One region of the Arthrobacter sp. C152 genome, then DNA from elsewhere that is predicted to be linked to it. Evidence: predicted binding sites of a transcription regulator. Region 1 holds the regulator's gene; each other region holds the start of a gene.
What was found. Region 1 encodes HrcA, which represses chaperone genes, less so after heat shock. Its sites were predicted from a motif close to TTNGCACTCGNNNNNNNCGAGTGCNAA; they were not measured.
Positions count from the first base shown of each region.

Region 2: the regulator HrcA is predicted to act here: its motif matches at 6,454-6,480, upstream of groES (co-chaperone GroES).
Region 3: the regulator HrcA is predicted to act here: its motif matches at 5,826-5,852, upstream of groL (chaperonin GroEL).

Region 1 is NZ_JBTZSU010000008.1:155,740-165,464, forward strand. It holds gene lepA (translation elongation factor 4) at 1-1,550, shown strand, start outside; gene hemW (radical SAM family heme chaperone HemW) at 1,587-2,816, shown strand; gene ACYSM9_RS08550 (DUF4870 domain-containing protein) at 3,048-3,458, opposite strand; gene ACYSM9_RS08555 (DUF3097 domain-containing protein) at 3,581-4,432, opposite strand; gene hrcA (heat-inducible transcriptional repressor HrcA) at 4,611-5,624, shown strand; gene dnaJ (molecular chaperone DnaJ) at 5,709-6,836, shown strand; gene ACYSM9_RS08570 (16S rRNA (uracil(1498)-N(3))-methyltransferase) at 6,839-7,618, shown strand; gene ACYSM9_RS08575 (GerMN domain-containing protein) at 7,605-8,522, opposite strand; gene ACYSM9_RS08580 (PhoH family protein) at 8,948-9,725, shown strand, end outside.
Region 2 is NZ_JBTZSU010000018.1:59,778-69,502, reverse strand. It holds gene tsaD (tRNA (adenosine(37)-N6)-threonylcarbamoyltransferase complex transferase subunit TsaD) at 1-747, shown strand, start outside; gene ACYSM9_RS13575 (glutamate--cysteine ligase) at 826-1,977, opposite strand; gene ACYSM9_RS13570 (glycoside hydrolase family 3 N-terminal domain-containing protein) at 2,352-3,800, shown strand; gene ACYSM9_RS13565 (shikimate 5-dehydrogenase) at 3,887-4,705, shown strand; gene ACYSM9_RS13560 (THUMP-like domain-containing protein) at 4,711-5,949, opposite strand; gene ACYSM9_RS13555 (hypothetical protein) at 6,003-6,383, shown strand; gene groES (co-chaperone GroES) at 6,637-6,930, shown strand; gene groL (chaperonin GroEL) at 7,010-8,620, shown strand; gene ACYSM9_RS13540 (dihydrofolate reductase family protein) at 8,705-9,307, opposite strand; gene ACYSM9_RS13535 (ATP-dependent DNA ligase) at 9,371-9,725, shown strand, end outside.
Region 3 is NZ_JBTZSU010000035.1:30,944-40,668, reverse strand. It holds gene ACYSM9_RS18270 (threonine/serine exporter family protein) at 1-1,361, shown strand, start outside; gene ACYSM9_RS18265 (siderophore-interacting protein) at 1,358-2,197, opposite strand; gene ACYSM9_RS18260 (uracil-DNA glycosylase) at 2,212-2,982, opposite strand; gene ACYSM9_RS18255 (DUF3263 domain-containing protein) at 3,076-3,405, shown strand; gene ACYSM9_RS18250 (LytR C-terminal domain-containing protein) at 3,450-4,091, shown strand; gene ACYSM9_RS18245 (cold-shock protein) at 4,249-4,455, shown strand; gene ACYSM9_RS18240 (ABC transporter substrate-binding protein) at 4,452-5,741, shown strand; gene groL (chaperonin GroEL) at 6,030-7,664, shown strand; gene ACYSM9_RS18230 (ABC transporter substrate-binding protein) at 7,747-9,057, opposite strand; gene ACYSM9_RS18225 (RNase H family protein) at 9,289-9,725, shown strand, end outside.

The sequences.
Region 1 (9,725 bases):
TCTCCAGGTCCCTGGCGGCCTGCGAGGGCGCGGTCCTGCTGGTGGACGCCGCGCAGGGCATCGAAGCGCAGACCCTTGCCAACCTCTACCTGGCCATGGAAAACGATCTCACCATCATCCCGGTGCTGAACAAGATCGACCTTCCCGCCGCGCAGCCGGAAAAATACGCAGCGGAACTCGCCAACCTGATCGGCGGCGACCCCGACGACGTCCTGCTGGTCTCCGGCAAGACCGGCGTGGGCGTCGAGGCCCTGCTGGACAAGATCGTCACCGACCTGCCCGCACCTGTCGGCGACGCCAACGCCCCGGCCCGGGCCATGATCTTCGACTCCGTTTATGACACCTACCGCGGCGTGGTGACCTACGTGCGGGTGGTGGACGGCATGCTGCACCCGCGCGAACGCATCCAGATGATGTCCACCAAGGCCTCCCACGAGCTGCTGGAAATTGGCGTCAGTTCACCGGAGCCCACCCCTTCCAAGGGGCTCGGCGTCGGCGAGGTGGGGTACCTCATCACGGGCGTGAAGGACGTCCGCCAGTCCAAGGTCGGTGACACGGTCACCAACCTTGCCAAGCCGGCGTCGGAATCGCTCAGCGGCTACGCGGATCCCAAGCCCATGGTGTTCTCCGGCCTCTACCCGCTGGACGGCACCGATTACCCCGTCCTGCGTGACGCCCTGGACAAGCTGAAGCTCAACGACGCCGCCCTGGTCTACGAGCCCGAGACCTCCGCTGCTCTGGGCTTCGGCTTCCGCGTCGGCTTCCTGGGCCTGCTGCACCTGGAAATCGTCCGCGAACGCCTGGAGCGCGAATTCAACCTGGACCTGATTTCCACGGCCCCCAACGTGGTGTACGAGGTGACCCTGGAGGACAAGAGCGTCCTCACTGTCACCAACCCCAGCGAATTCCCGGCCGGGAAAATCAAGGAAGTCCGCGAACCCATGGTGTCCGCCACCATCCTGGCGCCCAATGAGTTCGTGGGGGCCATCATGGAGCTGTGCCAGGGCCGGCGCGGCCAGATGAAGGGCATGGACTACCTTTCCGAGGACCGGGTGGAGCTGCGGTACTGGATCCCGTTGGCCGAGATCGTCTTCGACTTCTTCGACATCCTCAAGTCCAAGACGCGCGGCTACGCCTCGCTGGACTGGAAGGCCGACGGCGAACAGGTGGCCGACCTGGTCAAGGTGGACATCCTGCTCCAAGGCGAACAGGTGGACGCCTTCAGCGCCATCACGCACAAGGACAAGGCGTACGCCTACGGCGTGATGATGACCAGCAAGCTGCGCGAGCTCATCCCGCGCCAGCAGTTCGAGGTGCCCATCCAGGCGGCCATCGGCTCCCGGATCATCGCCCGCGAAAGCATCCGCGCCATCCGCAAGGACGTGCTGGCCAAGTGCTACGGCGGCGACATCTCCCGTAAGCGCAAACTGCTGGAGAAGCAAAAGGAAGGCAAGAAGCGCATGAAGATGGTGGGCCGCGTTGAGGTTCCACAGGAAGCCTTCATCGCCGCGCTGACCACCGACGAGTCCAAGGACAAGGCCAAGAAGTAGTGAACACCGCGTCCGGGTGCACCGGAGGCCCCTGCAATGCCTAGTACTCTTCCCCTCGGCGACCCGGCGCCGTCGGACGGTCTCCTCCCTGCCCAGGCGGCGGACCGTGCGGCGGAGCGGGCTTTCGGGCTCTACGTCCACATCCCGTTCTGCGCCGTCCGCTGCGGATACTGCGACTTCAACACTTACACCGCCACGGAACTTGGCGGCGGCGCGTCCCAGGACGCCTACGCCCAGACCGCTGTTTCCGAAGTCCAGCTGGCCCGCAGCGTTCTTGCAGCGTCAGGCCTGCCGGACCGCAGGCTCAGCACGGTCTTCTTCGGCGGCGGCACACCCACCCTGCTGCCCGCGGACGATCTTGCGCAGATCCTGCGCTCCGCCGTCGACCAATGGGGAATGGAACCCGGCGCCGAGGTCACCACCGAAGCCAACCCGGATTCGGTGACTCCCGAGTCGCTCGCCATCCTCAAGGACGCCGGCTTCACCCGGATCTCGTTCGGCATGCAGTCCGCTGTCCCGCACGTGCTTAAGGTACTGGACCGGACGCACACCCCGAGCCGGGTGCCGCAGGTGGTCCACTGGGCCCGGGAGGCCGGCCTCGACGTCAGCCTCGACCTCATCTACGGAACGCCCGGCGAATCCCTGGCGGACTGGCGCTTCTCGCTGGAGACCGCGTTGTCCTACGGGCCCGACCACATCAGCGCCTACGCGCTGATCGTGGAGGAGGGCACCAAGCTGGCAGCGCAGATGCGCCGGGGTGAAGTTCCGGGGATTGACGACGACGACCACGCCGACAAGTACGAGCTCGCCGACCAGCTGATCACCGAAGCAGGGCTCGGCTGGTACGAGGTCAGCAACTGGGCGCGCACACCCGAGCAGGCATGCCGGCACAATCTCGCCTACTGGCGGGGCGATGACTGGTGGGGGATCGGTCCCGGTGCGCATTCCCACGTCGGCGGGGTCCGCTGGTGGAACGTCAAGCACCCTTCCGCCTACGCCAACCGCCTGTCGCAGGGCCTGTCACCGGCGGCAGGCAGGGAAACCCTGGACCCGCAGACCCGGCAGCTGGAACGGGTGATGCTTGAGGCGCGCCTGCAGGCCGGCCTCGAGGTCTCCGCGCTCAGTGCGGCGGGACGCCACGAGATGGCCGGGCTCATCGCCGACGGGCTGGTGGAACCGGCCGCGGCGTTCCACGGCCGCCTGGTCCTGACCCTGAAGGGCCGGCTCCTGGCGGACGCGGTGGTGCGGCGGATCCTGCCGGACTGACTGGGCCCACGCCCGTAGGGTTCCCTGGCCGAGCTTGCGGTGGCCGGGTGCTGGCGGGTGGGCCCACGCCCGTAGGGTTCCCTGGCCGAGCTTGCGGGGGCCGGGTGCTGGCGGGTGGGCCCACGCCCGTAGGGTTCCCTGGCCGAGCTTGCGGGGGCCGGGTGCTGGCGGGTGGGCCCACGCCCGTAGGGTTCCCTGGCCGAGCTTGCGAGGCTAGGGAACGGGCGGGGACTACTTGATCCAGCGCAGGTTGTACGGGTAGCGGTGCGGTTGGCCGCGGTTCACGTGGATGCCGGCAGCCACCGAGAAACAGGTCAGGGCAACCCAGATCAGGGTGGCGATCACGGCGAAGATGTTGCCCACCACGGGAATGAACACCAGGATGTTGGCCAATACCGCGGCGATCGTGGGTGGCAGGCTGAAGTTCAGCGCCTCTTTGGATTCCTGTGCCGTGAAGGGGCCGCGGTCCCGGAAGATCAGGTAGATCAGCAGCGAGGGAACACATCCGAGGATGCCGCCAAAGTGCGCCAGGGTTGCCCATTGGCGGTCTTCGCTGGCCGTAAGCGGCAGGGCGTTGGCCGGCACGCCATGGTACTCGGAACGGCCCTGGCCGTCCCTGTGATCACGTGCGTTTTCTGCCACAGTCTGTTCCTTCTGACATGCATTGGTGCTGACTAAGTGCTGGTGCCTTGCTCGCGGGGACGTCGACTGGACGTTCCCCGGCAGTATCAAGAATACTGGTTCGCTGCCCCCTTGGAGGTCCTTCAGGGCACCGTGAGGAAGTCGATCACTTCCTCGACCCTGCCCAGCAGTGACGGTTCGAGGTCTGCGTAGGTGCGTACCGCGCCCAGCAGCTTTTGCCATCCCAGCCCGATGTCCTCCTTGGTTTCATGCGGCCAGCCGAAGGCCTTCAGGATCCCCGTCTTCCAGTCCTGTCCCCGCGGGATGGCAGGCCATTGCCCGATGCCGAGGACGGAGGGCCGGATCGCCTGCCACACGTCCACGTAGGGGTGGCCGACGATCAGCACGTTCCCGGCGGCGCCGGGCGAAGCCATCACGGCATCGGCGATGCGGGATTCCTTGGAATCGGGCACCAGGTGGTCCACCAGGACGCCCAGGCGCCTGCCGGGGCCGGGCCGGAAGTCGGCCACCGCGGCGGCCAGGTCGTCGATGCCGTGCAGCGGCTCGACGACGATGCCCTCCACGCGGAGGTCGTCTCCCCACACCTTCTCCACCAGTTCGGCGTCGTGCTTGCCTTCCACCCAGATCCGGCTCGCCTTGGCCACCTGCGCCCGCTGGCCCTGGACCCGGACCGACCCCGAGGCGGTCCTGCCGGGGGCTGCCCCGGCCGCCGCGGCCTTCGGTGCGGGCGGGACCAGGCGGATAGGCCGGCCCTCCAGGAGGAAGCCGAAGCCCAGGCGGAAGGAGCGGGACTTGCCGCGGCGGTCCTCGAGTGCCACCACATGCATGCCGCCGGACTTCTCCACCCGGGTCACGGCCCCCACCCAGCCGGACTGGACGTCCTCCAGCACCATTCCCCGTTCGACGGGAACTTCGGGCAGTTCCGTGCGGGCTGGCGCGGACATGTCGCGGGGGCCCCAGTTCTGGTAGTCCATGGATGTGATCCGCCTAGCGCTAGGTAGTAAACACCGGAATTTCGCCCGGAGCGGTACCAATGCTAACAACGCGCCAAGGCATAATAGACTGTTAGCACTTAGGCATGTCGAGTGCTAACCCTGGTGGAGTCAGCATGCAGGCGGGGCGGAGGCCCCGGACCATGGATGGAGGTGGAGTGTGAGCGAGCCACGCAAACTGGAAGTGCTGCGGGCCATCGTGGAGGACTACGTCCACTCCCGCGAGCCGGTCGGCTCCAAGGCCCTGGTTGAGCGGCACCATCTCGGCGTCTCCAGCGCGACCATCCGCAATGACATGGCCGCCCTGGAAGACGAGGGGCTGATCACCGCGCCGCATACCAGCGCGGGACGCATCCCCACCGACAAGGGCTACCGGCTGTTCGTGGACCAGATTTCAGCGGTGAAACCCCTCTCCGCGGCTGAGCGCCGGGCCATCCAGTCCCTGCTGGAGGGCTCGGACGATCTCGACGACGTCCTGGACCGCACCGTGCGGTTGCTGGCCCAGCTGACCAACCAGGTGGCGGTGGTCCAGTATCCGCACCTGAGCAGGGCCCTGGTCCGGCACATCGAATTCGTGCTGCTTGCCCCGCGCAAGGTGCTCGTCGTCCTGATTGCCAACAGCGGCAAGGTGGAGCAACGCGTGATCGACGTCGGGCAGGACCTCGGCGATGACGCCGTGGCAGCCCTGCGGACACGGTTCCTCGCCGCGCTGGCCGGCACCCCGTTGAGCGAGCTCGCGCAGGCGCTTCCCGCCGTCGTTGCCGCTGCCGCCCCCGCCCAGCGGCAGGCGGCGCACGCGCTGGCCCACGGCCTTGAGGCCCTGGCGCACAACAGCCGGGAGGACCGGATGGTGATGGCCGGGACCGCCAACCTTGCCCGGTCCAACGTGGACTTTCCGCTCAGCATCGGGCCGGTCCTTGAGGCGCTGGAGGAACAGGTGGTGATGCTGCGGCTGCTGAGCGAAATGGCGCAGGACCACCGCGGCGTAGCTGTCAGCATCGGGAGGGAAAACCCGTACGACGGGCTGGCCGAGGCATCAGTGGTGGCCACCGGGTACGGGCCCGGCAGCGCCGCGAAAGTGGGCATCCTCGGCCCCACCAGGATGGACTATCCAACCACCATGGCTGCGGTCAGGGCCGTGGCGCGCTACCTTTCCAGGATTCTGGGCCCCTGACCGTCCCGCGCCCGCCGGATCCTGCAGCGGGCGCGGGCGGGACAGCCCCAGTACACGCAGTACAACAAGGAAGAGATACGAACTTTGAGCAGCCACTATGACGTCCTTGGAGTCTCGCCGGAGGCAACCGGGGAAGAGATCAAAAAGGCCTACCGCAAGCTGGCCCGCACCCTTCACCCGGACGTGAACCCCGGTGAGGACGCCGCGGAGCGCTTCAAGGCAGTAACTCACGCCTATGAGGTCCTGTCCGACCCGCAAAAACGCCGGGTCTACGACACCACCGGCAACGAAAACGGAACCGACAACGGCTTCGGCGGCGCCGGCTACGCGGGCCAGGGCTTCGCGTTCCAGGACATCTTCGACACCTTCTTCGGCGCCGGCGGCACCTCCGGGCCCGCCTCCCGGGTGCGCCGCGGCCAGGACGCCCTCATCAGCGTCCGGATCGACCTCCGGGACGCCGTCTTCGGCGTGAACAAGAAGCTCGAGGTGGACACCGCGGTGGTCTGTCCCACCTGTGACGGGTCCTGCTGCCGCCCCGGGACACAGCCTGAGCGGTGCGATATCTGCGGCGGCAGTGGCCAGGTCCAGCGGGCAGTCCGGTCCATCCTGGGACAGGTCATGACGGCGGCGCCCTGCGGCACCTGCGAAGGGTTCGGCACGGTCATCAAGGACCCCTGCAACGAATGCAGCGGCCAGGGCCGCATCCGCAGCCGCCGGTCGCTGACCATCAAGGTCCCGGCCGGCGTCGCCACCGGAACCCGGATCCAGCTCTCCGGGCAGGGCGAGGCAGGTCCCGCCGGCGGCCCCGCCGGGGACCTCTACGTGGAGATCCGCGTCAACAACGACGCCACCTACGTCCGGGAAGGCGACGACCTGCACGCCACCTTGCATATCCCGATGACGGCGGCCGCGCTGGGCACGGACGTCAGCCTGGAAACGTTCGACGGAACCCAGGAGATCGACGTCAAGCCCGGAACACAGTCGGGGGAAATCATCACACTCCGCGGGCTGGGGGTCACCCATCTGCGCGGCTACGGCCGCGGCGACCTCAAGGTCCACCTCCAGGTGGACACCCCCGCCAAACTGGATTCCCAGCAGGAAGACCTTTTGCGGCAGCTCGCCAAGCTGCGCGGTGAACAGATCACCGAGGGCAAGCTCGCGGCCAGCGGCGGTGTGTTCGCCAAGCTCCGGGACCGGCTCGGTAACCTGTAGCGGTGAGCAACCCCGTCTTTTTCACCGCCGCAGGCTCGCTGGACGCCGTGTCACCGGGAGACGTCTTCGTCCTTGAGGGGACCGAGGCGAGGCATGCGGTCACCGTCAAGCGGCTGGCGCCCGACGAGGCTGTCGACATCGTCGACGGCGCCGGCACCCGCATGACCGGGAAGGTGGTGTCGGCCGCTGCCTCACTGCTGGAGGTGGAGTGCGGTTCCGTTGCAGTGGAGCAGCGCCCGGACATCCGCCTGGTAATGGTCCAGGCCCTGGCGAAGGGCGACCGGGACGAACTGGCCATCGAGACGGCCACCGAACTGGGCATCGACGCCGTCGTGCCCTGGCAGTCCGAACGCTCCATCGTGCGGTGGAAGGGTGACCGGGCGGCCCGCGCCCACGCCAAGTGGCAGTCCGCCGTCGCCGCGGCGGCGAAACAGGCGCGCCGCGCATGGATCCCGGACGTCCGGCCCGCCGTCGAGACCGCGGGGCTGTGCGCCGCTGTTGAAGCGGCGGACCTTGCCGTGGTCCTGCACGAGGACGCCGTCCGGCCGCTGCGGTCCGTACTCGAGGGGTGGCAGGGGCGGGAGGCCCAGGGCCCCCGCGAGGTGCTGCTGATCGTCGGCCCTGAGGGCGGCATCAGCCCCCGGGAAGTCACCAAACTCTGCAGCGCAGGCGCCGTGACCGCCCTGCTGGGACACCATGTCCTGCGGTCGTCGACGGCAGGACCCGCCGCCGTCGTGCTCGCCAGCGACGTCCTGGGCCGGTGGGCCGCTAGCGCACCTTAAAGGTCCGCGTGTCCTCGTTGCGGTCGGGTTCGCCGCCGGACCCGGCCTGCGCCACCCGCAGCTCGTAATCACCCGGCGGCAGGCTGAGGGCCAGCGTGAACGCGCCCGCCTGCCCCTGCTCCGAGGCCGCCGTCGTCTCGCCGGTCAGGAAGGGCGTCTTGCTGCCGCCGTCCGCCGTCTGCAGGATCTGCCAGTGCAGTTTGCCGCCGGGGGAGGTGCTGCGGCCGGTGATCTTGACGCTGCCGCCGGCGACCTCCGCGTCCTCCTGCGGATCGATGATCCACACCGGAGCCACCAGCCCTGCGGCCCGGGTCATCAACGCCCCCAGCTGGACATGCCCGAACGCCACATAGTCGGTGTGTCCATCCACCAGGATCCGGACGCGGATCTGCTGGCCCGTGTCGATGAGCCCTGAACTGGCCGCAGCTGCAGTGGCGGTGTAGATCAGCTGCTGGATGGCGCGTGCGGCCATGTCGGCGTCAAGGTTGCTGTTGAACGCATCGGAGGAGACGTCCACGGTGATGACGTCCTTGCCCGAGATCGACGTGGCGAGCTTGCCCGGGTTCTGCCACGGCGTGAAGAAATCCGGGTCGAGTGGTTTGTCCGACATCATGGCCCGCAACGCACGGGTTACCGGGTTTTCCTGCTCCGGGACGTCGCGGAATTCGCGGTACAGGAAGATGTTCCCGCCGCTGCGGCCGATCCAGTAGACCGGCGCCTTGTTCGAAGACTGGGTGGTCTCCAACGGTGCGCTGGTGGCCGGCCCGTCCGGCATGGTCCCGCCGGTGGCGGGTACGGAGGCGAGCGAGCGGGAGGGGGCCGGGCCGCCTTCAGCCGTGCACGCCGACAGCACCGGAACGAGGACAAGGACTCCAGCCAGGACGGCCGGGCGCACCCTTCCCACCATTCGTCCAGCCCATGAGGGCGCAGAGGTTTCCGGCACTTCCCTGCCCTTGTCCTTTCGTGGCGTGTCGGGCCGATCCCCTTGCGGCCTGGTGTCCCAGCAGGCGCTGGGGTTTCCAGCATTGCACAGCCGCCGGGCCGTCCAGGCGGTGTTATGGCTGCAGGCGCCCAACTGCAACGGGAACGATATGAGGACGATATGAAGTTGATACCTAAGGCCGTTTCTGACCGGCGGTGCCGGCCGCAGCCGGGACCGACGGCGTCCCGGCTGCAGGCCCCGTACCCGGTGCGCGGTACCCACCCGGTGTGCCCGCTGGCGTAAGATAAAGGGATCGCTGAACCGGCAGCGCCGTGCAACGGCCGCCGGCCAGCCACAGCAAACACATATCGGACTTCGAGGGGACCACAGGCCTGCGGGCCAGCACCATGACTGAATCAGCGAACGGCAAGCGGAGGCTCAACACGGGCGACGGCAGCCCCGGGGAATTCCCCCATTCCCTTCCCGGCATCCGCACCGAAGTGGTCCTGTTCGAGAACTCCGACCAGATGGTTCAATCCCTCGGCAGCCATGATGAGGCCCTGCGCTTCATCGAGGAGCAGTTCCCCGACGTCAACTTCCACGTGCGCGGCAACGAGCTGTCCATCAGCGGCCCCGCCACCGACGTTCCCCGGATCATGCGGCTCCTCCAGGAAGTCCGCGGCCTGGTGGCGCGTGGGACAGTGATCACTCCGGCCGTCCTGCAGCAGCTGGTGGCCCTCCTGCGCACCCAATCCCTGCAGAACCCGGTGGAGGTTCTGACCCACGACATCCTGTCCAGCCGGGGGAGGACCATCCGCCCCAAGACGCTGAACCAGAAAAACTACGTCGACGCCATTGATGCCAACACCGTCATCTTCGGCATCGGTCCAGCCGGAACCGGCAAGACCTACCTGGCCATGGCCAAGGCGGTCCAGGCGCTGCAGCAAAAAGAGGTCAGCCGCATCATCCTGACCCGTCCCGCCGTCGAGGCGGGGGAGCGCCTCGGGTTCCTGCCCGGGACGCTGAGCGACAAGATCGACCCCTACCTTCGCCCGCTCTACGACGCCCTGCACGACATGATGGATCCCGAGTCCATCCCGCGGCTGATGGCCGCCGGCACCATTGAAGTGGCACCGCTGGCCTACATGCGCGGGCGGACCTTGAACGACGCCTTCATCATTCTCG
Region 2 (9,725 bases), on a different contig from region 1:
CTGGTGGCCCACGTCGGCGTCGGACTGCTGGACGGCCGGGAGGACGGCAGGAAGCAGGTGCTGCCGGACAACCTCGGCGCCCTGCTGGTGTCCGGCGGCCACACCGAAATCCTGCAGATCAACAGCATCACCAGCGACGTGGAACTCCTGGGCTCCACCATCGACGACGCCGCCGGCGAGGCCTACGACAAGGTGGCCCGCATCCTCGGCCTCGGCTATCCCGGCGGCCCGGCCATCGACAGGATGGCCCGCACCGGCAACCCCAAGGCCATCCGCTTCCCTCGGGGCCTGACCCAGCCCAAGTACATGGGAACCGCCGACGAACCTGGCCCGCACCGGTACGACTGGTCCTTCAGCGGCCTCAAAACCGCCGTGGCCCGGTGCGTGGAACAGTTCGAGGCCCGCGGGGAGGAAATCCCCGTGGCCGACATCGCTGCCGCCTTCCAGGAAGCCGTGGTGGACGTGATCTCGTCCAAGGCCGTCCTGGCCTGCAGGGAACGCGGCATCAAGGACGTCCTGCTGGGCGGCGGTGTGGCGGCAAACTCACGCCTGCGCGAACTGACAGGGCAGCGCTGCGCGTCCGCCGGAATCCGGCTGCATGTTCCGCCGCTGGACCTGTGCACCGACAACGGTGCCATGGTGGCGGCCCTCGGTGCCCAGCTGGTCATGGCCGGTGTGGAACCCAGCGGGATCGGCTTCGCCCCGGACTCCTCGATGCCCGTGACGTCGGTGTCCCTCCCTGCCTGATCCCCGCGAAACACACAGTTGCTCTATCAGTTTTGGCTCTTAAACCACCGGTTTGGGGGCCATATCTGATGGAGCAGGTCAGGCGGTGGGGCCGTTGCGCATCTGCTTGACCAGGTCCAGGACGACGGCCTGCAGGTTCCCGCCGTTCTCGGCGGCGACCCGGCGCTGCCGCTGGTACCCGGCGCCCCGGCTGATGATCTTCTCGACGTCGGCGAGCTCGTCGGAGCAGCGCAGCTTCGCCGCCACCGGCTCGAGCCGGTTCAGCGTCTCCAACAGGTGCTCGGTGACCAGCTGCTCCTTCCCCGCCGCGTCCAGGATGATGATGGCGTCCATGCCGTACCGGGCGGCGCGCCACTTGTTCTCCTGGACGTGCCACGGCGGCATGGTGGGGATGGTGCCGCCGTTGTCCAGGATGGTGGAGAACTCGTCCACGAGGCACTGGGTGAGGGCGGCGATGGCGCCCACTTCCTCCAGCGTGGCCAGGCCGTCGCAGATGCGCATCTCGATGGTGCCCAGGGCCGGCACAGGCCGGATGTCCCACCGGATCTCGGAGATGGTGTCGATGACCCCGGTGGTGAACATGTCCTGGACGTAGGACTCGTATTCTTCCCAGGACGTGAACTGGAACGGCAGGCCGGCGGTGGGCAGCTGCTGGAACATCAGGGCGCGCTGGGAGGCGTAGCCGGTGTCCTCACCGCCCCAGAACGGGCTGGAGGCCGAGAGCGCCTGGAAATGCGGGAAGTAGTTGACCAGGCCGTCCAGCACCGGGAGGGCCTTGTCCCGGCTGTCCAGGCCCACGTGCACGTGCACGCCGTAAATCACCATCTGCCGGCCCCACCACTGGGTCCGGTCGATGAGTTTGGCGTAGCGTGCCTTGTCCGTCACCGGCTGAAGCTGCGGCGGGCTGAAGGGATGGCTGCCGGCGCAGAACAGCTCCACGCCCATGGGATCGGTGATCTCCCGGACGGCGGCCACGGACCGGGCCAGGTCATCCTTGGCCTCGGCCGCGGTTTCGCAGATGCCGGTGACCAGTTCCACGGTGTTCAGCAGCAGTTCCTGCTTGATGTGCGGATGCTCGTCATCCTCGTTGAGTTCGGGATGGCGGGACGCGACGCCGCGGAGCACCTGGTTGGCCACGGACGCCAGTTCGCCCGTCTTCCCGTCCACCAGCGCAAGCTCCCATTCAACACCGAGGGTTGACTGCCTCGATGACGCGAAGTCGATCTTCACACGCTTCCTCACTGTCCGGTTTGCCGCTGGCTGGTGCCGCTCACAGGCTGCAGCCGGCAGGCGAACGGATGGTCCAAGTCTAGTGCAGGGGTAGCATCGTATTGATGGCTCCGTTCCAGTACCTGCGTCACAGTCCGGCCCAATCCGTCCCCCTAATCCTGGCCTTGTCCGCCCTCGCACTGGCCTCCTGTACTGCCTCCCCAAGCCCGGCCCCGCCGTCGTCCACGCCTTCCACGGGCGCGTCCCCTTCCGCTGAAACACGGACGACGCCGGCACCACCTTCCGCGTCCACCTCGCCTGATCCCGGTTCCCGGCCCCTGGGCTGGGGACCCGAACAGCGGGACCAGGATGCCGCCGCCGCAGCTGTTGCGGCGATGACGCCGGAGGAGAAGGCCGGGCAGGTCCTGCTTCCGTCCTTCAAAGGCAACCAGGTGGATGCGCAGGTGGCGCTTATCCAGCGCCTGCACCTGGCCGGCTCCATCATCATGGGCGACAACGTCCCGCGCGATCCGCAGGGAAAGGTGGACGTCGGGGCCATGGGAGCCCTGAACCGGAAGCTGCTGCAGGCCGCGGCCGCGGACGGCCGGCCCTGGCCCGGGATCATCGCGGTGGACCAGGAAGGCGGCATGGTGGCCCGCCTGGGCGCCCCGCTGACGGAATGGCCGGCGCCGATGAGCTACGGCGCTGCCGGTAGCGAGGCGTTGACCCGGGAGGCCGGCAAGGGCGTCGCAGGAGAGCTGGTGCCCCTGGGCTTCAACCTCGATTTTGCGCCGGATACCGACGTCACCGTCGGCGCCCAGGACCCCACGATCGGCGCCCGGTCCATGTCCGCCGACCCCGGCGTGGCCGCCGCCCAGGGGGTTGCGTTCTCGCAGGGCATGCTGGCTGCCGGAGTGCTGCCGGTGGTGAAGCACTTCCCCGGGCACGGCTCCGTCACCGCCGACTCACACCTCAGCCTGCCCGTCCAGCCTGCAAGCGTCGAAGCACTCCGGGCCCGGGACTGGAAACCCTTCGAAGCGGCGGCCGCCGCCGGGCTGCCGGTCGCGATGACCGGGCACATCGCCGTACCCGCGCTGGAACCCGGCGTCCCGGCGTCGTTGTCAGCGCCCAACTACGCGGCCCTGCGCGGCCTGGGCTTCAATGGAGTCGCCGTGACCGACGCGCTCAACATGGGCGCGGTGGAGAACCAGTACCCGGCCGGCGCAGCCGCGGTGAAGGCCCTGGCCGCCGGCGCCGACCTGCTGCTGATGCCCGCCGACGTGGAGCAGGCGCACGCGGCGATCCTCCAGGCGCTGGCCTCCGGCAGCCTTCCCGCGGCACGCCTGGACGAGGCCGCCCGGCGGGTGGCGACCCTGATGACCTGGCACGCCCGGACCCCGGCCGCGGCGGGGACTGCGGGCGCAGGCGCCCCGGCGGGAAGTGGCGCGGCCCTGTCCGCCCGGGTGTCGGCGTCGGCCATCACTGTCCTGGCCGGTCCCTGCACGGGTGCCATGGTCCCCGGTGCTGTTCGCGTCGAGGGCGGGGGACCGGGGGACAAGGAACGCTTCGAGGCCGCTGCCCGCCGTGCCGGCCTGGCCGTCGGATCCGGGCCGCTTGTGAGCCTCATCGGGTACGGCGGAAAGCCGGCCGGCGGGGACATCGCCGTCGCCCTCGACGCGCCGTGGCCGCTTCAGGACTCCGGCGCGCCGGTGAAGCTGGCGCTGTACGGCCGCAGTGACACCGCCTTCGACGCGCTGGCCGCCGTGCTCGCCGGGAAGGCGCCGGCGCGCGGGAAGCTGCCAGCCGCCGTCGGGCCCTATCCCGCAGGTACCGGCTGCGGTTGACCCAAGGAGGTAGCGCGAACTGGCGTTTCGACGCGTCAGAACGACAGTTGGCGCTACTCAGTTGGGTGGACCGCTTTAATGGTCAGGTGCCCATTCTGAATAAAGACATGACCCTCTGCATCTCGCTCTCGGCCCGCCCCAGCAACAACGGGACCCGGTTCCACAACCACCTGTACGAACAGCTGGGCCTGAACTGGATCTACAAGGCGTTCGCCCCCACCAACCTGGAGCAGGCCATCGCCGGCGTGCGGGGCCTGGGAATCCGCGGATGCGCCATTTCCATGCCGTACAAGGAAGACGTCATCGCCCTGGTGGACGAGATGGACCCGTCAGCCAAGGCCATCGACTCGGTCAACACCATCGTCAACGCGGACGGGCACCTCAAGGCGTACAACACCGACTACACGGCGATCGAGCAGCTCCTGGCATCCAACAACGTCCCCACCGGTTACTCCGTGCTGGTCCAGGGCGCGGGCGGCATGGCCAAGGCCACGGTGGCCGCTTTGCGGGACGCCGGCTTCAAGGACGTCACCGTGATCGCCCGGAACGAGGCTGCCGGGCGGGCGCTCGCTGACCAGTACGGGTTCCAGTGGCGTGCCGCGCTCGACGGCGGGACGGCCGACCTGATCATCAATGTCACCCCCATCGGCATGGCCGGGGGAGCGGAAGCGGACGCACTGTCCTTCCCTGCGGAGGCCATTGACGCGGCGCGCGTGGTTTTCGACGTGGTGGCGCTGCCAGCCGAGACGCCGCTGGTCAAGGCTGCCCGCGCAGCCGGCAAACCCGTGATCACGGGAGCGGAGGTGGCCACCATCCAGGCGCTGGAGCAGTTCGTCCTCTACACGGGCGTCACACCCACGCCGGAGCAGGTGCGGGCCGCCGAGGAGTTCATGCGCGCCCAGTAGGGCCGCTAGACGGGTTCCATCACGATGGCTACCCGGTCCTCACCGATGCGGGTCAGGACCAGGGTGGCCGTCCGGCCGCCCTTCTTGGCGTTCTTCCCTCCGGGCAGCAGTTGCTTCCGCAGCTCCTCCGGGGTCACCGCGGTGCCGCGCTTCTTGATGTCCAGGACGGTGATGCCCTCCTGCTTCACCCAGGCTTTGAGGGCCTTGACGTTGTACGGCATCACGTCCACCACTTTGTAGGCCCGGGCGAAGGGCGTGTCCCGCAGCTCCGGCGCGCAGATGTAGGCGATGTGCTCATCCACCAGGTGCCCGCCGAGCTGCAGCGCTACGTCGGCCACCAGGCCTGCCCGGATCACGGCCCCGTCCGGCTCGTACAGGTAGCCTTCCACCGGCCCCACCGGGGCCTGCGGGCCGGCGCCGAAGTCGTCTCCGCTGGTCAGCTCCGCCGCTCCCGAGGCGCCCAGGACCAGGGCGGCGCGCCGGACGCCGGGCCGGCGCACCGCGTTGAACCACAGGGTGACCTCGGTGACGTCGCCGGCCACGGACACCCACTGGGCCTCGCAGCCGCCGGGCACCGAGTCGTGCGGCATGCCCGGCCCCATCTTGACGCCCACGGCTTTTCCTGATGCCGCCAGCTGCTCCACGAAGGACAGCGGCGGCGAGAACGCCTCCGGGTCCCAGATCCGTTTAGTACCGGACGTGGAGGTGACACGCCGGGCGGGATCCAGCCAGACGCCGTCGATACCCTCCAGCGGAACCGCCGCGGCATCGGCGTGCAGCACCGTGGCGTTGGGGAACGGGATGAGGTTCACCGTGGCGCACGCCGCGGTTGTTTCGTCCGTGTCGACGGCGGTGACGGCCACGTCCAGGGAGGCCAGCGCCAGCGAGTCGGCGCCGAGGCCGCAGCCCAGGTCCGCCACGTGGCTGATCCCGGCCGCGGCGAACCGCTTGGCGTGGTGGGCGGCCACGTTCAGCCGTGTGGCCTGCTCGAGGCCGGCCTGGGTGAAGAGCATCTGGCTGGCGAACTCGCCGAACTTCGCCTGCGCCCTGGTCCGAAGCCTCGATTGCGTCAGGACAGCGGAGACCAGTCCGGCCGGGTGTCCGGCCTTGCGCAGGGCCGCGTTGAGCGCGTAGGAATCCTCGTCGCGGTACGGGCCCAGGGACGCCAGCAGGTCCCATCCTTCGGGGGTCAGCAGCGGTGCGATCTGGTCCTGTGCAGTCTGGTCCTGGGGAGCGTGAGCCATGGGTTCCAGCCTAGTGGAGGAGCGTGCGCCGGGATGCCGATAGTGTTGACGGCATGGAAGACAACGCAGCCTCCGGGCCCGCCGGCGAACAGCGGCCCACGCCCCGGGGGTTTGCCCGGTTCGCCCGCCCCGTGCTGATCGCCGCCGCCGTGGTGGCCGTGGTCTGCGTTGCGCTGCTGGTGATCATCTTCCTTTTGGACACGTTCAACGCCACCGTCTATTCGGTGGGCGGCAACAACATCACCGACGACACCCAGGAGGCGCGGGACATCCGGGGGCTGTACGACGGCGCCCGGGCAGGCAGCATTTTCTTCCTCGTTACCGCGGTGCTCGCCGCAGCGGCGGCCGGGTGGGTGCTCTTCCGCGGGCGGGGCCAGGGCGAAGGTGACGCCGAGGGCGGCGAGGACGTCCACTTCGACGACCTGGGCCGGTAGCGCCGGGCACCACGTGCGGGCCCGCCGTCGTCGTAAATCCTCACAAAGCGGGTACGCCCACAACGAAACGTTGGCACTCACCTTGACCGAGTGCTAACCCTTACATAGAGTCTTCATTAGCACTCTCCCTAGGAGGGTGCTAACACATGAAGAGCTGCCAGCCAGGCTGCTGCCGGCACCGCGACGACGGTTTGCCAGCTACGGCGGAAAGCTTTCCAGTCCACGAATTTGCTGACGAAAAGGAGAGGTCCGAGTGTCGGTCTCTATTAAGCCTCTTGAGGATCGTATTGTTGTCCGCCCGCTCGAAGCCGAGCAGACCACGGCTTCCGGCCTGGTCATCCCGGACTCCGCCCAGGAGAAGCCGCAGGAAGGCGAAGTTGTTGCAGTAGGCCCCGGCCGCTTCGAAGATGGCAACCGCGTTCCGGTCGACGTAGCCGTCGGCGACGTCGTCATCTACTCCAAGTACGGCGGAACCGAAGTCAAGACCGGCGGCACCGAGTACCTCGTGCTGTCCGCCCGCGACGTCCTGGCGATCGTCGTCAAGTAACTCTTTCGGATCCCCGTGCCGCCGGCCACGCTTATGCTGGCCGGCAGTGCGGGGTTTCTGTCTTTGAAAGGACAAAACCATGGCAAAGCAGCTTGCGTTTGACGACGCTGCCCGCCGGGCCCTCGAGGCCGGCATCGATAAGCTCGCCAACACCGTCAAGGTGACGCTCGGCCCGCGTGGCCGCAACGTCGTCCTGGACAAGAAGTGGGGCGCACCCACCATCACGAACGACGGCGTCACCATCGCCCGCGAAGTCGAGCTTGACGACCCCTACGAGAACCTTGGCGCGCAACTGGCCAAGGAAGTAGCCACCAAGACCAACGATGTTGCCGGTGACGGCACCACCACCGCGACGGTCCTGGCCCAGGCCCTGGTCAAGGAAGGCCTGCGCAACGTTGCAGCTGGCGCTGCCCCCGGCCAGATCAAGCGCGGCATCGAAGTTGCGGTTGAGGCCGTGGCCGCCCGCCTGCTGGAGAACGCACGCCCCGTCGAGGGCACCCAGGTGGCAAACGTTGCCGCCATCTCCGCCCAGAGCGACGAAATCGGCGAACTGCTCGCCGAGGCCTTCGGCAAGGTGGGCAAGGATGGTGTGATCACCATCGAAGAGTCCTCCACCACCCAGACCGAACTGGTCCTCACCGAGGGCATGCAGTTCGACAAGGGCTACCTGTCCCCGTACTTCGTCACCGACGCAGAGCGCCAGGAAGCAGTCCTCGAGGACGCCCTCATCCTGATCAACCAGGGCAAGATCTCCTCCATCCAGGAATTCCTGCCGCTGCTCGAGAAGGCACTGCAGGCGTCCAAGCCGCTGTTCATCATCGCCGAGGACGTTGAGGGCGAGGCCCTGTCCACCCTGATCGTCAACCGCATCCGCGGCACCCTGAACGTCGTTGCAGTCAAGGCTCCCGGCTTTGGCGACCGCCGCAAGGCCATGCTGCAGGACATCGCCACCCTCACCGGCGCACAGGTTGTCTCCCCGGAACTGGGCCTGAGCCTGGACACCGTTGGCCTCGAGGTGCTCGGTACCGCCCGCCGCATCACCGTCACCAAGGACAACACCACCATCGTGGACGGCGCCGGTTCGGCCGAGGACGTAGCGGCACGCGTTGCCCAGCTGCGCGCCGAGCTGACCCGCACCGACTCCGACTGGGACCGTGAAAAGCTCCAGGAGCGCCTGGCCAAGCTGGCCGGCGGCATCGGCGTCATCAAGGTTGGCGCTGCCACCGAGGTTGAGCTGAAGGAGAAGAAGCACCGCATCGAGGACGCCGTGTCCTCCACCCGCGCTGCCCTCGAAGAAGGCATCGTGGCCGGCGGCGGTTCCGCCCTCATCCACGCCCTCAAGGCACTGGACGAGGACGCTGCCGTCAACGCACTCGAAGGTGACGCCGCGGCTGCCGTCGGCATTGTCCGCCGGGCCCTGGTCCAGCCGCTGCGCTGGATCGCCCAGAACGCCGGCTTCGACGGCTACGTGGTTACCTCCAAGGTGGCCGAGCTCGAAACCAACAACGGCTTCAACGCCAAGTCCGGCGAGTACGAGGACCTGATCGCGGCGGGCGTCATCGACCCCGTCAAGGTCACCCGTGCAGCCCTCCGCAACGCGGCCTCCATCGCCGCCCTGGTTCTCACCACCGAGACCTTGGTCGTGGAGAAGCCCGCCGAAGAGGACGAGCACGCAGGCCACAGCCACTGACGATGCACGTTTCCTGAATAAACAAGAAACCGGTCCAGCTTTGCTGGGCCGGTTTTTTGGTGTCTGCGTTAGTGGACAGTGGGGCTAGCCTGCGTCCATCTCCAGTGTTTGGACGTCTCCGGCGGGTTCGTACACCAGGGATACGGATCCTTTGGGGAAGCTGCGTGCCGGCTCGGCGAGGCGGAAGGTGGCGGGGACCGTCCCGGTGTCGAAGAGGCGCTTGCCCTGGCCAAGGACCACTGGGTAAAGCCAGAGGTTCAGGCGGTCCAGGACGTCCGCCGACAGCAGGGAACGGATCAGGGCGCCGCTGCCGAACATGTGGATCTGCCCGTATTGCCCGCGGAGCCTGCCAGCCGCCTGGGCATCCGGCAGGACAGTGGTGCCTGCCCAGTCCGCGTTTGCCAGGGTGCCGGAGACAACGAATTTGGGCACCCGGTTGAGGACGTCGGCAATCTCACCGGACTGGTGGGGCCAGTACGACGAAAAAATGTCGTAGGTCTTCCGGCCAAGGAGCAGCGCATCAATCCGGCTGATCTCGGCCCCGATGGATGCGGCAGCCTCCTCGTCGGACACCGGCGCCTGCCAGCCGCCAAAGGAAAACCCGTCCTCGGTATCTTCCTCGCGGCCGCCGGGGGCCTGGTAGACGCCGTCGAGGGTGATAAACAGGTTCGCGACGATGATCCCCATCCGCCCATTGTGGAACCGGGCACCAGCCCTGTCCAGTGCCGGCGGGCGTGGCAGACTGGTGGCATGCTGCTCGACGAGCTTGTGGAAACCACCGAAGCCGTCGCCTCGACCCGGTCGCGGCTGGCAAAGGTCGAGGCCCTTGCCGGCGTTCTGCGCCGTCTTGAGCCCGCGGAGATCCCGATGGCGGTCGGCCTGCTCACTGCCAAACCGCGGCAAGGCCGCGTGGGCGTCGGCTGGCGCGGCATCGCGGCGGTCAAAGGCGAACCGGCCGCTGCGCCCAGCCTAACGGTGGGCGACCTTGACACTGCACTGGACAGGCTGCTTGCCACGTCCGGAGCCGGGTCCGCGGCGGAGCGCACGGCCATCCTCCGTGCACTGATGGCCGCAGCCACGGCGCGCGAGCAGGGATTCATTGCCG
Region 3 (9,725 bases), on a different contig from region 1:
GCGAGAACCCGCCCACGGCGCCCCTGAGCATCGTGGACCGGCTGGCAGGCAGCCCCTACGCCAACCCCACCATCCAGGTGGGCGGCGTGGACACCTCCGCCCGGAAAACCCTGGACTTCGCGCTGCACCTTGCCGAAACGATGTTCCGTTACGGTGCCGGTGCCCTGGAGGTGGAGACCAGCATCATCGCCGTCACCGCCGCGCTGGGCCTGAAGAACATCGAAGTGGACATCACCAACCAGTCCGTCGGCATCAACTACGCTCCCAAGGACCAGACGCCGATCGCCCTGCTGCGGGTGGTTCGCTCCTGGACCAACAACTACGCCGGACTGGCCAAGGTCCACCAACTTGTCACCGACATCGTGGCCGGGGGAGTGGGCCGCGACGAGGCCATCCGCCGCCTCAACGAGGCCATCACCAGCCCCAAACCGTTCCCGCGCTGGATGGTCACGGTGGCCTTCGGCATTTTCGCCGCCGTGTTCGTTGGAGTGCTGGGCGGCGGCCCGGTGTCCTCGGTGATCGCGTTCGCGGCCAACATCGGCATCAGCCTGCTGGCCCGGCAACTGGGCCGGTGGCGGGTGCCGGACTTCTTCATCACGGCCAGCTGTTCGTTCGTGGTGACCATGCTCGCCCTGCTGCTCTGGCAGTTCGGCCTCACCAACTCGCCGTCCATCGTGGTGGTGGGCGGCATCCTGCTGCTGCTGCCCACGGGGCGGCTGGTGTCCTCCGTGCAGGACGCCATCAACGGCTTCCCGGTCACGGCCGCCGGACGGTTCCTCTCAACGCTGCTGACCTTCGGCGCCATCGTCGCCGGCATCGCCGTGGCGTTTGTGGTGGGGGAACTGACCGGGCTGCAGCGCATTGACGTCACCCAGACCTTCCCGCCGGCTTACGACCTGTGGGTCCTCATCCTCTTCGTGGCCGCGGCGGTGATGGCCATCGCCATCACCGAACAGACCAGCTGGAAGCTCCTGCTGCCCACGGCAGCCGTCGGCGTGGCAGGCTACCTGGTGTTGCTCGGCGCGGGACTGCTGGGGATCGGCGACCGTTTCTCACCCGCCCTCGCCGCGGTCGTCATCGGGCTGCTGGCACGGGTGGTGGCACTGCGGATGGGCGCCCCGCAGCTGGTGGTGGCGGTCCCGGCCGCCCTGATCCTGCTGCCCGGCCTGACCATCTTCCGCTCCATGTATGTGCTCACGGTCGAGGAATCCGAGATCCTGCTGGGGGCCGGCGGGATGCTGAGCGCCGGCGCCATTGTGCTGGGCTCGGCCGGCGGCATCGTCCTCGGCGACGTGCTGGCGCGGCCGCTGACGCGGAGCCTGGCGAGCAACGAACGGCGCCGAGTCGCCCGGCGCCGCTAGATCTGGCCTACGGGCAGCTTCTTCTCCGCCTGGAAGACATCCTCCACGCGGCCCTGGGCCCAGTACCCGGAGAGGGAAACCTGCCGGCGGTCCAGCCCGCGCTGCTTGAAGAAGACCTCCCGCAGGGCCTTCATGTAGCCGCGTTCGCCGTGCGCAAAGACATCCACGGTGCCCTCCGGCCACACAGCGTCCGCCACGGCGTTGACCAGCAGCCCGCTCGAGCCGGCAGGGGCGCCCTTGCGGGTCAGCCAGGAGACAGTGACGCCGGCGGGGGCGGCGAGCGGCTGGATGTCGGCGTCGGAACCGACCTCCAGGAAAGCCAGTCCCTTGGCGTCGGCGGGCAGCGACTCGATGGCCGCGGCGATGGCCGGCAAGGCCGCCTCGTCCCCGGCGAAGAGGTACCAGTCCGCGTCAGGATCCGGGTTGTAGGCGCCGCCGGGACCGGTAAAGGTCAGGGCATCACCGGGCTGCGCCTTCGCCGCCCACGGACCGGCCAGCCCCTCGTCGCCATGCACCACGAAATCGATCGCCAGCTCCCGGGCGGCCTCGTCAACCCAGCGAAGGGTGTATGTGCGGGTGAACGGCCACTGCTCCCGCGGCATGGTCTCACGCACGGCCCAAAGATCCAGCGGGGAGGGGTACTCGACGCCGGGCTGCGGAAAGACGATCTTCACGTACCGGTCCACGAAGCCGTTGTTGACGAACCCGTCGAAGCCGTCCCCGCCGGCCACGATCCGGACCATGTGGGGCGAAAGCTGCTCCGTGCGCAGCACCGTCAGGTTGACCTGCGGCCGGTTCTTCTTGGTGGCGCTGGTATCGGCGGGAACAATGCTCATCAGGCCAGCCTAAGCTAGGCCACCGGCGGGAGCTCCCAGGTTACGTCCTGCGCACCCTGTTCCCGGAGCAGCTGGTTGACCCGGCTGAACGGCTTTGAGCCGAAGAATCCGCGGGAGGCTGACAACGGACTCGGGTGCGCGCTCGCCACCACGGGGGTGCCGCCAAGGTACTGCCGCACGCCCTCCGCCTCCTTGCCCCACAAAACGGCCACCAGCGGCACCCTGGCCCCGTCCGCGTCCCGCCGGTTGGCGACGGCGGTGACGGCCGCCGTCGTAATTTCCTCCCAGCCTTTGCCACGGTGCGAGCCCGCCTCGCCCGCCCGGACCGTGAGGACACGGTTCAGGAGCAGCACGCCCTGCCCCGCCCAGGCCGAAAGGTCCCCGTGGACCCGCGGCGGAAGGCCGAGATCCGACTCGAGTTCCCGGTAAATGTTGGCCAGGCTGCGGGGGATCGGCCGCGTGCGCGGGTCCACCGCGAAAGACAGCCCCACGGCGTGGCCGGGCGTGGGGTACGGATCCTGGCCCACAATGAGGACTTTCACGCCCGCGAGCGGCTGGCGGAAGGCACGCAGGACGTTCGACGGCGGCGGCAACAGCGGGTGCCCCGCGGCCTCTTCCGCCGCGAGGAACGACAGCACGCCGCGCAGCTTTTCCTCGACGCCGGCCAGGGCCGCCGCCCAGTCGGGGGCCATGAGCCCTGCCAGCGGTAATTCTGCGAGGTCCGCGAACCTGACGGTGTCCGCGGGGTCCTGCTGCAGTTCGAACAGCGCGTCGGATTCAACCATCGTCCCATTCTGGCAGGAGCCCAAATGACATGTCTGTTATTCGCCCGTAGCATAGGGGTCAGACATTGACCGTAACCAGCGAAGGAGTGTGGCGTGGCGGAACCGGCCCGGGAACACCTGCCGGAGCAGGAACCGCGGAAGTCCCTCCTGGCAGACTTTTCCCTCCGTGACTCTTCCCTTACCGAGCGCGAGCAGCAGATGCTGGCGCTGGAACGGCAGTGGTGGAAGTATGCCGGAGCCAAGGAACAGGCGATCCGCGAGCTGTTCGACCTCTCCGCGACCCACTACTACCAGCTGCTCAACGCCCTGATTGACCGCGAGGATGCACTGGCCCACGACCCCATGCTGGTGAAGAGATTGCGTAGACTACGTACGTCGCGTCACCGTGCACGTACCGCCCGGCGCCTGGGGTCCGACGCCTAAGACCCCCGCCACGGCCCCCCGCAGCAATTCCCAAGGATGCATCCATGACCAAATACGCCCGCGATGAATTCGACAAGATTCCGGAAACCGGCTCGCGACAAGGTGTCCACCGGACGGCTTCGGCTCCGGCCCGGGTACGGCTGTGGCCCATCCTGGCGGTGGGGGTGGCCGCCCTGGCCATCGGGCTGGTGTCCTTCCTGATCCTTCCGAAGCTCGGCTTCGGCGGAGTCGAAAGCCAGGCATCGGCAAGCATGGAGGCCAGCCCCCTCGCGGTGACCGGATCCACCCCTTCGGCCCAGGCGTCCGGGTCTGCGGCTGCCTCCGCCACTGCCACGGCGCCCCCGGCCTCCGCGGAGCCCTCCGCCGGCAGCAGCGCCGGGCCCACGGCGTCGGCCATCGGGCAGGCCGTGGTCAACAAGGCGCAGGCAGTGGCGGTGTACAACGCCACCGGCACGGCCGGACTTGCGAACCGGGTGGGCGGAACCGTCCAGGCTGACGGCTGGCGGCTGGGCCAGGTAGGCAACTGGGCCGGCGCCCCGCAGAGGTCCTCGGTGGTGTTCTATGCCGGTGAACAGCAGCTGGCCAGCGCCCAGGCCCTCGCGGCCCTGCTGAACATTCCCACGGTGGTGGACAGCTCCGAGTTCCAGGTGCCCTTGGTGGTGGTGCTCGGCCCCGGCTACCGGTAGCCGCACTCCTCGTCACGCCTCCATAACGTTCCTCCTCCGGCGCCGGTGCGCGCCTGCGGCAGCTACCGGCATTGGCTAGAGTGGCTTCCAACCGGCCCGGCCGGACTGCACGCGACAGCACGGACCCGCCCGGTCTTAACGGAAAGAGTTGGTCACCATGGCATTGGGAACCGTCAAATGGTTCAACGCCGAGAAGGGCTACGGCTTCATCACCGTCGACGGCTCCGGGGATGACATCTTTGTCCATTGGTCAGCCATTGTGGGCGAGGGCTACCGCGCACTCGACGAGGGCCAGCGCGTGGAGCTGGAAGTGGGCGAAGGCGAAAAAGGCCCGCAGGCCGAAAACGTCCGGCCGGCCGAGTGAAGCTGGCCATCCGTTCCACCGTCTTTTCCCGTCCGGCCGCAGCCCTGTCCGCTGCCGCTGTCTTCGCCCTTACAGGCTGCTCGGGGGTCACCGGCAACGCGCGGGTGGAAGGGGTGGACGCGTCCGGTGACGGGATCCTCCGCGTGGGCCTGATCCTGGACAACACGGGGACCAACGCCTTCCTGAATGCACCACAGCTGGCCGCCGCCAAACTGGCCGTGCAGGAGATCAACGCCGCCGGTGGCCACAAGGGCCGGCCGGTGGAACTGCTGCCGGTGGACCAGGGCCAGGACACGGCCGGGCAGGCGCGCGGGCTGGTGGCTGCCAAGGCGGATGTGGTCATAGGACCCACCGACTCCAGCCACGCCGCCGCCGCGGTTGAGGTCCTGTCCCGCGCCCGGACACCGCTGATTTCACCGGCGAACACCGCGGCAGCCCTGAGCGGGATCGACAGCGAGGGCTACTACTTCCGCACGGCGGCGGCGGACATCGCCCAGGGGCCGGTGCTGGCCAAGCTGGCCAAGGACGCCGGAGCCGGCTCCGTCAGCGTGGTGTCCCAGGACGGCGCCTATGGCAAGGAACTCTCGGAGGCGGTGACCGAAGCGGCCCGGCAGTCCGGCCTCACTGTCCTGCCGGGCGGCATCTTCAAGCCCGGGGACGCCGCAACCGCGGCGGCCGCCGTGGCCAAGGCCAAGCCGGACGCCGTCGTCCTGATAGCCCGGGAGGGTGCCCAGGGCGCGCTGGCGGAACTGAACAATGCCAGGGTGGGCGGAGCCCGCATCCTCCTCAGCGACGGCGCCTTTGGCCGTTACGGGTCCAGGCTCGGCTCCCGCGCCCTGGAGGGGGCGCGCGCCGTGGTCCCGGGCCAGCTTCCCACCGCGGTTTTCCAGGGAAGGCTGCTTGGCGTTGACGGTTCGTTGAAGGACGTCTCGTACGCCGCGGAAACCTACGACGCGGTGACGCTCGCGGCTCTGGCGGCGGCCCGCGCGCAGGACGATGCGGGGCGGTCCATCGCCGCCAACCTGATCCCGGTCTCGGGCGGGACCGCGGCTTCCGGTACGGCCACGGCGGGCGGAGCGGCGCAGCCCTCTGCCCCGTGCCGCACGTACAAGGAGTGCCTGTCCGGCCTTGCCGCGGGGTCAGAAGTGGATTACGACGGCGAATCCGGCCCGGTTGCCTTCGACGCGCACGGCGACATCACCGCGGCCACGTTCACTGTGTTCACGTACGGCGCGGACAACAACCCCACGCCCACCGGCCGGGAGACGGCGGGCCGCGCAGGCTGATCGCCCTGGGCGAAGTACCGTGGCTGGAGGCCGCCGCAGCCTCTTTTCGCTTGCACTCTCACCTGGGGAGTGCTAATTATTGACTTAGCACTCTGACGTACCGACTGCTAAAGCAAAGCCTGGTTCCGGCCGGCGGAGCGGGCACCGGTCGAGGAGCGAAGGAAACACCTCACTTCAGTGAGATCCCTGCCCGGGGGCATACAGAGGCCGCCGTCAAAGGATCGTCCGTCGCGGGCACTGCAGCGAAGGTTCATTCTTAACGACTGTCCCGAAAGGACTACTGCCGTTATGGCCAAGATCATTGCATTTGATGAAGAGGCACGCCGCGGCCTTGAGCGTGGCCTGAACACCCTCGCCGACGCCGTTAAGGTCACCCTCGGCCCGCGTGGACGCAACGTCGTCCTCGAAAAGAAGTGGGGCGCCCCCACGATCACCAACGATGGTGTTTCCATCGCCAAGGAGATCGAGCTGGACGATCCCTACGAGAAGATCGGCGCCGAGCTGGTCAAGGAAGTTGCCAAGAAGACCGACGACGTCGCCGGCGACGGAACCACCACCGCCACCGTGCTGGCCCAGGCCCTGGTCAAGGAAGGCCTGCGCAACGTTGCCGCCGGCGCCGACCCGCTGTCCCTCAAGCGCGGCATCGAGAAGGCCGTTGAGGCCGTCACCGCCGAACTGCTGAACTCCGCCAAGGAAATCGAGACCAAGGAAGAGATCGCCGCCACGGCATCCATCTCCGCCGGTGACGACGAGATCGGTGCCCTCATCGCCGAAGCCCTCGACAAGGTGGGCAAGGAAGGCGTCATCACGGTCGAGGAGTCCAACACCTTCGGCCTGGAGCTCGAGCTCACCGAAGGCATGCGCTTCGACAAGGGCTACATCTCCGCCTACTTCGTCACCGACGCCGAGCGCCAGGAGACGGTCCTTGAGGACCCGTACATCCTGATCGTCAACTCCAAGATCTCCAACGTCAAGGAACTGGTTGCTGTCCTGGAGAAGGTCATGCAGTCCAACAAGCCGCTGCTGATCATCGCCGAGGACATCGAGGGCGAGGCCCTGGCCACCCTGATCGTCAACAAGATCCGCGGCACCTTCAAGTCCGTGGCCGTCAAGGCTCCGGGCTTCGGCGACCGCCGCAAGGCGCAGCTGGCCGACATCGCCGTCCTCACCGGCGGCCAGGTCATCTCCGAAGAGGTTGGCCTCAAGCTGGAAAACGCCGGCCTGGAACTCCTGGGCCAGGCACGCAAGGTTGTTGTCACCAAGGACGAGACCACCATCGTTGAAGGTGCAGGCGACGCCGACCAGATCGCCGGCCGCGTGTCCCAGATCCGCACCGAAATCGAAAACTCGGACTCCGACTACGACCGCGAGAAGCTGCAGGAACGCCTGGCCAAGCTGGCCGGCGGCGTTGCAGTCATCAAGGCCGGTGCCGCCACCGAGGTTGAGCTCAAGGAACGCAAGCACCGCATCGAGGACGCTGTCCGCAACGCCAAGGCTGCTGTGGAGGAAGGCATCGTCGCCGGTGGTGGTGTTGCCCTGATCCAGGCCGGTGCCAAGGCATTCGCCAACCTCCAGCTCTCCGGCGACGAAGCAACCGGTGCGAACATCGTCCGCGTTGCCATCGACGCTCCGCTGAAGCAGATCGCCTTCAACGCCGGCATGGAGCCGGGCGTCGTCGTCGACAAGGTCCGCGGCCTGCCCGCCGGCCACGGCCTGAACGCAGCCACCGGTGAGTACACCGACCTGCTGGCCGCCGGCGTCAACGACCCCGTCAAGGTGACCCGCTCTGCCTTGCAGAACGCGGCCTCCATTGCCGGCCTGTTCCTCACCACCGAAGCTGTGGTTGCAGACAAGCCCGAGAAGGCTTCTGCCCCCGCCGGTGGAGACGACATGGGCGGCATGGGCGGCATGGGCGGCTTCTAAGCCATCCTGCCGGGCCTGCCCCGCTGAAACGAAATGCGGCCCCCTCTACGGAGGGGGCCGCATTTTTATTGCCGGGGCGGGGCTATTTCCGGGCCGAGTCGAGCATCCCCTGGACTTCCTTCGTGAACGCTTCGGCGGCTGCCTGCGGCGTCAGCCGGTCGTATAGGACCTCGTCCGTGTAGCGCTTGATGACGTTTTGGACGCTGCCTGCACCCACCGGCGGGACCGGCGGTGCGCCCTTGATGTCGGGGGCGATGTCCTTGAGGAACCCTACAACGGTGGTATCGGCCGGCTTCAACGAAGTGGAGATCCCGCTGACGATGTCGGCGTTTGTGGGAACGCCCCTGTCCGTCATGAGGATGCCGCCGGCTTCGGGGCTGTTGGTGAGGTAGTTGATGAACTCCGCGGCCTGTTCCGGATGCTTGGACCGCGAGGACGCGGACCAGAACATGGTGGGCTTGTAATACATCCCATTGTTGGCCGATGACCCATCGGTGCTCGGCGCCCGCAGCATCCTGATGCTGCTGCCGGTAGTGGACTCGAGCGAACCGAGCTGGTTGGTCCACCACCAGGCCATGCCCACGCGGTTGGTGCCGAACAGGCTTTGCTCCAGACTCGCGCCGGCGTCTTCCGTTGCCACATTCGCCGGCGGGCTGGCCTTTTTGTCCCGCTGCTCCTTGAGCCGCTCCCAGAACGATGCGGCCGTGGCGGTGTCGAAGTCCAGCTTGCCGTCCTGGGAGTAGAGGTTCTCGCCGTGCTGGCGCAGCCAGATGATGAGGTCCGCCTCGTTGCTGCCGTAGGCGGCGCCGTAGTTCTTCCCGTCGCCGGCGGCGCTGATTTTCGCCGCCGTGTCCACGAAGTCCTTCCAGGTCCAGGTTTTGTCGTTGGGCAGCGGGACGCCGGCTGCCTCGAAAACCTTGGTGTTGGCCATGATGACGTAGGCGTTCTGGCCGGTGCTGAGGCCGTACTGGGCGCCGTCGTACTGGCCCGAGGCGAGTGCTTCCTTGTCCAGCTTGGAGGTGTCGATGCCGCTTTGCTTGGAAAGGTCCATCAGGGCTCCGCGTCCGCCGTATTCGGCGATGTACTTCTGGTCCATCTGGATGACGTCCGGCGCGTCATTGGCGGCTGTCTTGGTGGCGAGCTTGTCCCAGTAGCTGGACCATTCGCCCGGCTCCGTCTTGATCTTGATGTTCGGGTGGGAGGCCTCGAATGCCGCGATCACTTTATCGGTCTGGGCGTTGAGGTATTCGTTGCCCCACCAGGCAAAGCGGAGGGTCACCTGCCCGTTGTCGCCTGAACCGCCGGGGGCCCCGCACCCCGTGGCCAGGATGGAGAGGGCCAGTGCGGCGGCGCCCAGCTGGAACCTGCGCCGGCTTACGACTGGAATCGTCATGGATGTTCCTTCCGGAAAAGATTGACCGCGTCCTCGAAGGCGGCAACGTTGCCGCTAGGCTGAGAAAGCGTTTTCTGACTTGTTCAGCGATTGTTTCGCGAATTCCGGGATGGCGTCAAGGGGTGTGGGTAAACGTTTTCCGAGTGAAGGGCGCGCTGGTGGTTGCAGTTCAGTTGGCGGGCCGTGCCGCTGCCGACTTCCATTGTCGCCCCCGTCTGGCAGGATGGACCGGTGACGATTACTGCAGCGGCTGACGGCTCGGCCTTGGGGAATCCCGGCCCCGCCGGCTGGGCCTGGTATGTGAATGACGATTGCTGGCGCGCCGGTGGCTGGCCCCATGGGACCAACAACCAGGGGGAGCTGATGGCCGTCCTGGATCTCCTGCGCGCCACCGCGCACCTGCCGGGTGAGGACCTGCGGATCCTCTGCGACAGCCAGTATGTGATCAACTCGATTACCAAGTGGATGCCGGGCTGGAAACGCAAGGGCTGGCGCAAGGCCGACGGCAAGCCCGTCATGAACGTGGAACTCCTGAAGGAACTCGACCGGGCACTGGCCGGCCGGATCTACACCTTCGAATGGGTCAAGGGCCACGCCGGGCACGACCTGAATGAGGCAGCGGACGAGCGCGCCCGGGCGGCAGCCACGGCCTACCAGCAGGGCGTGGC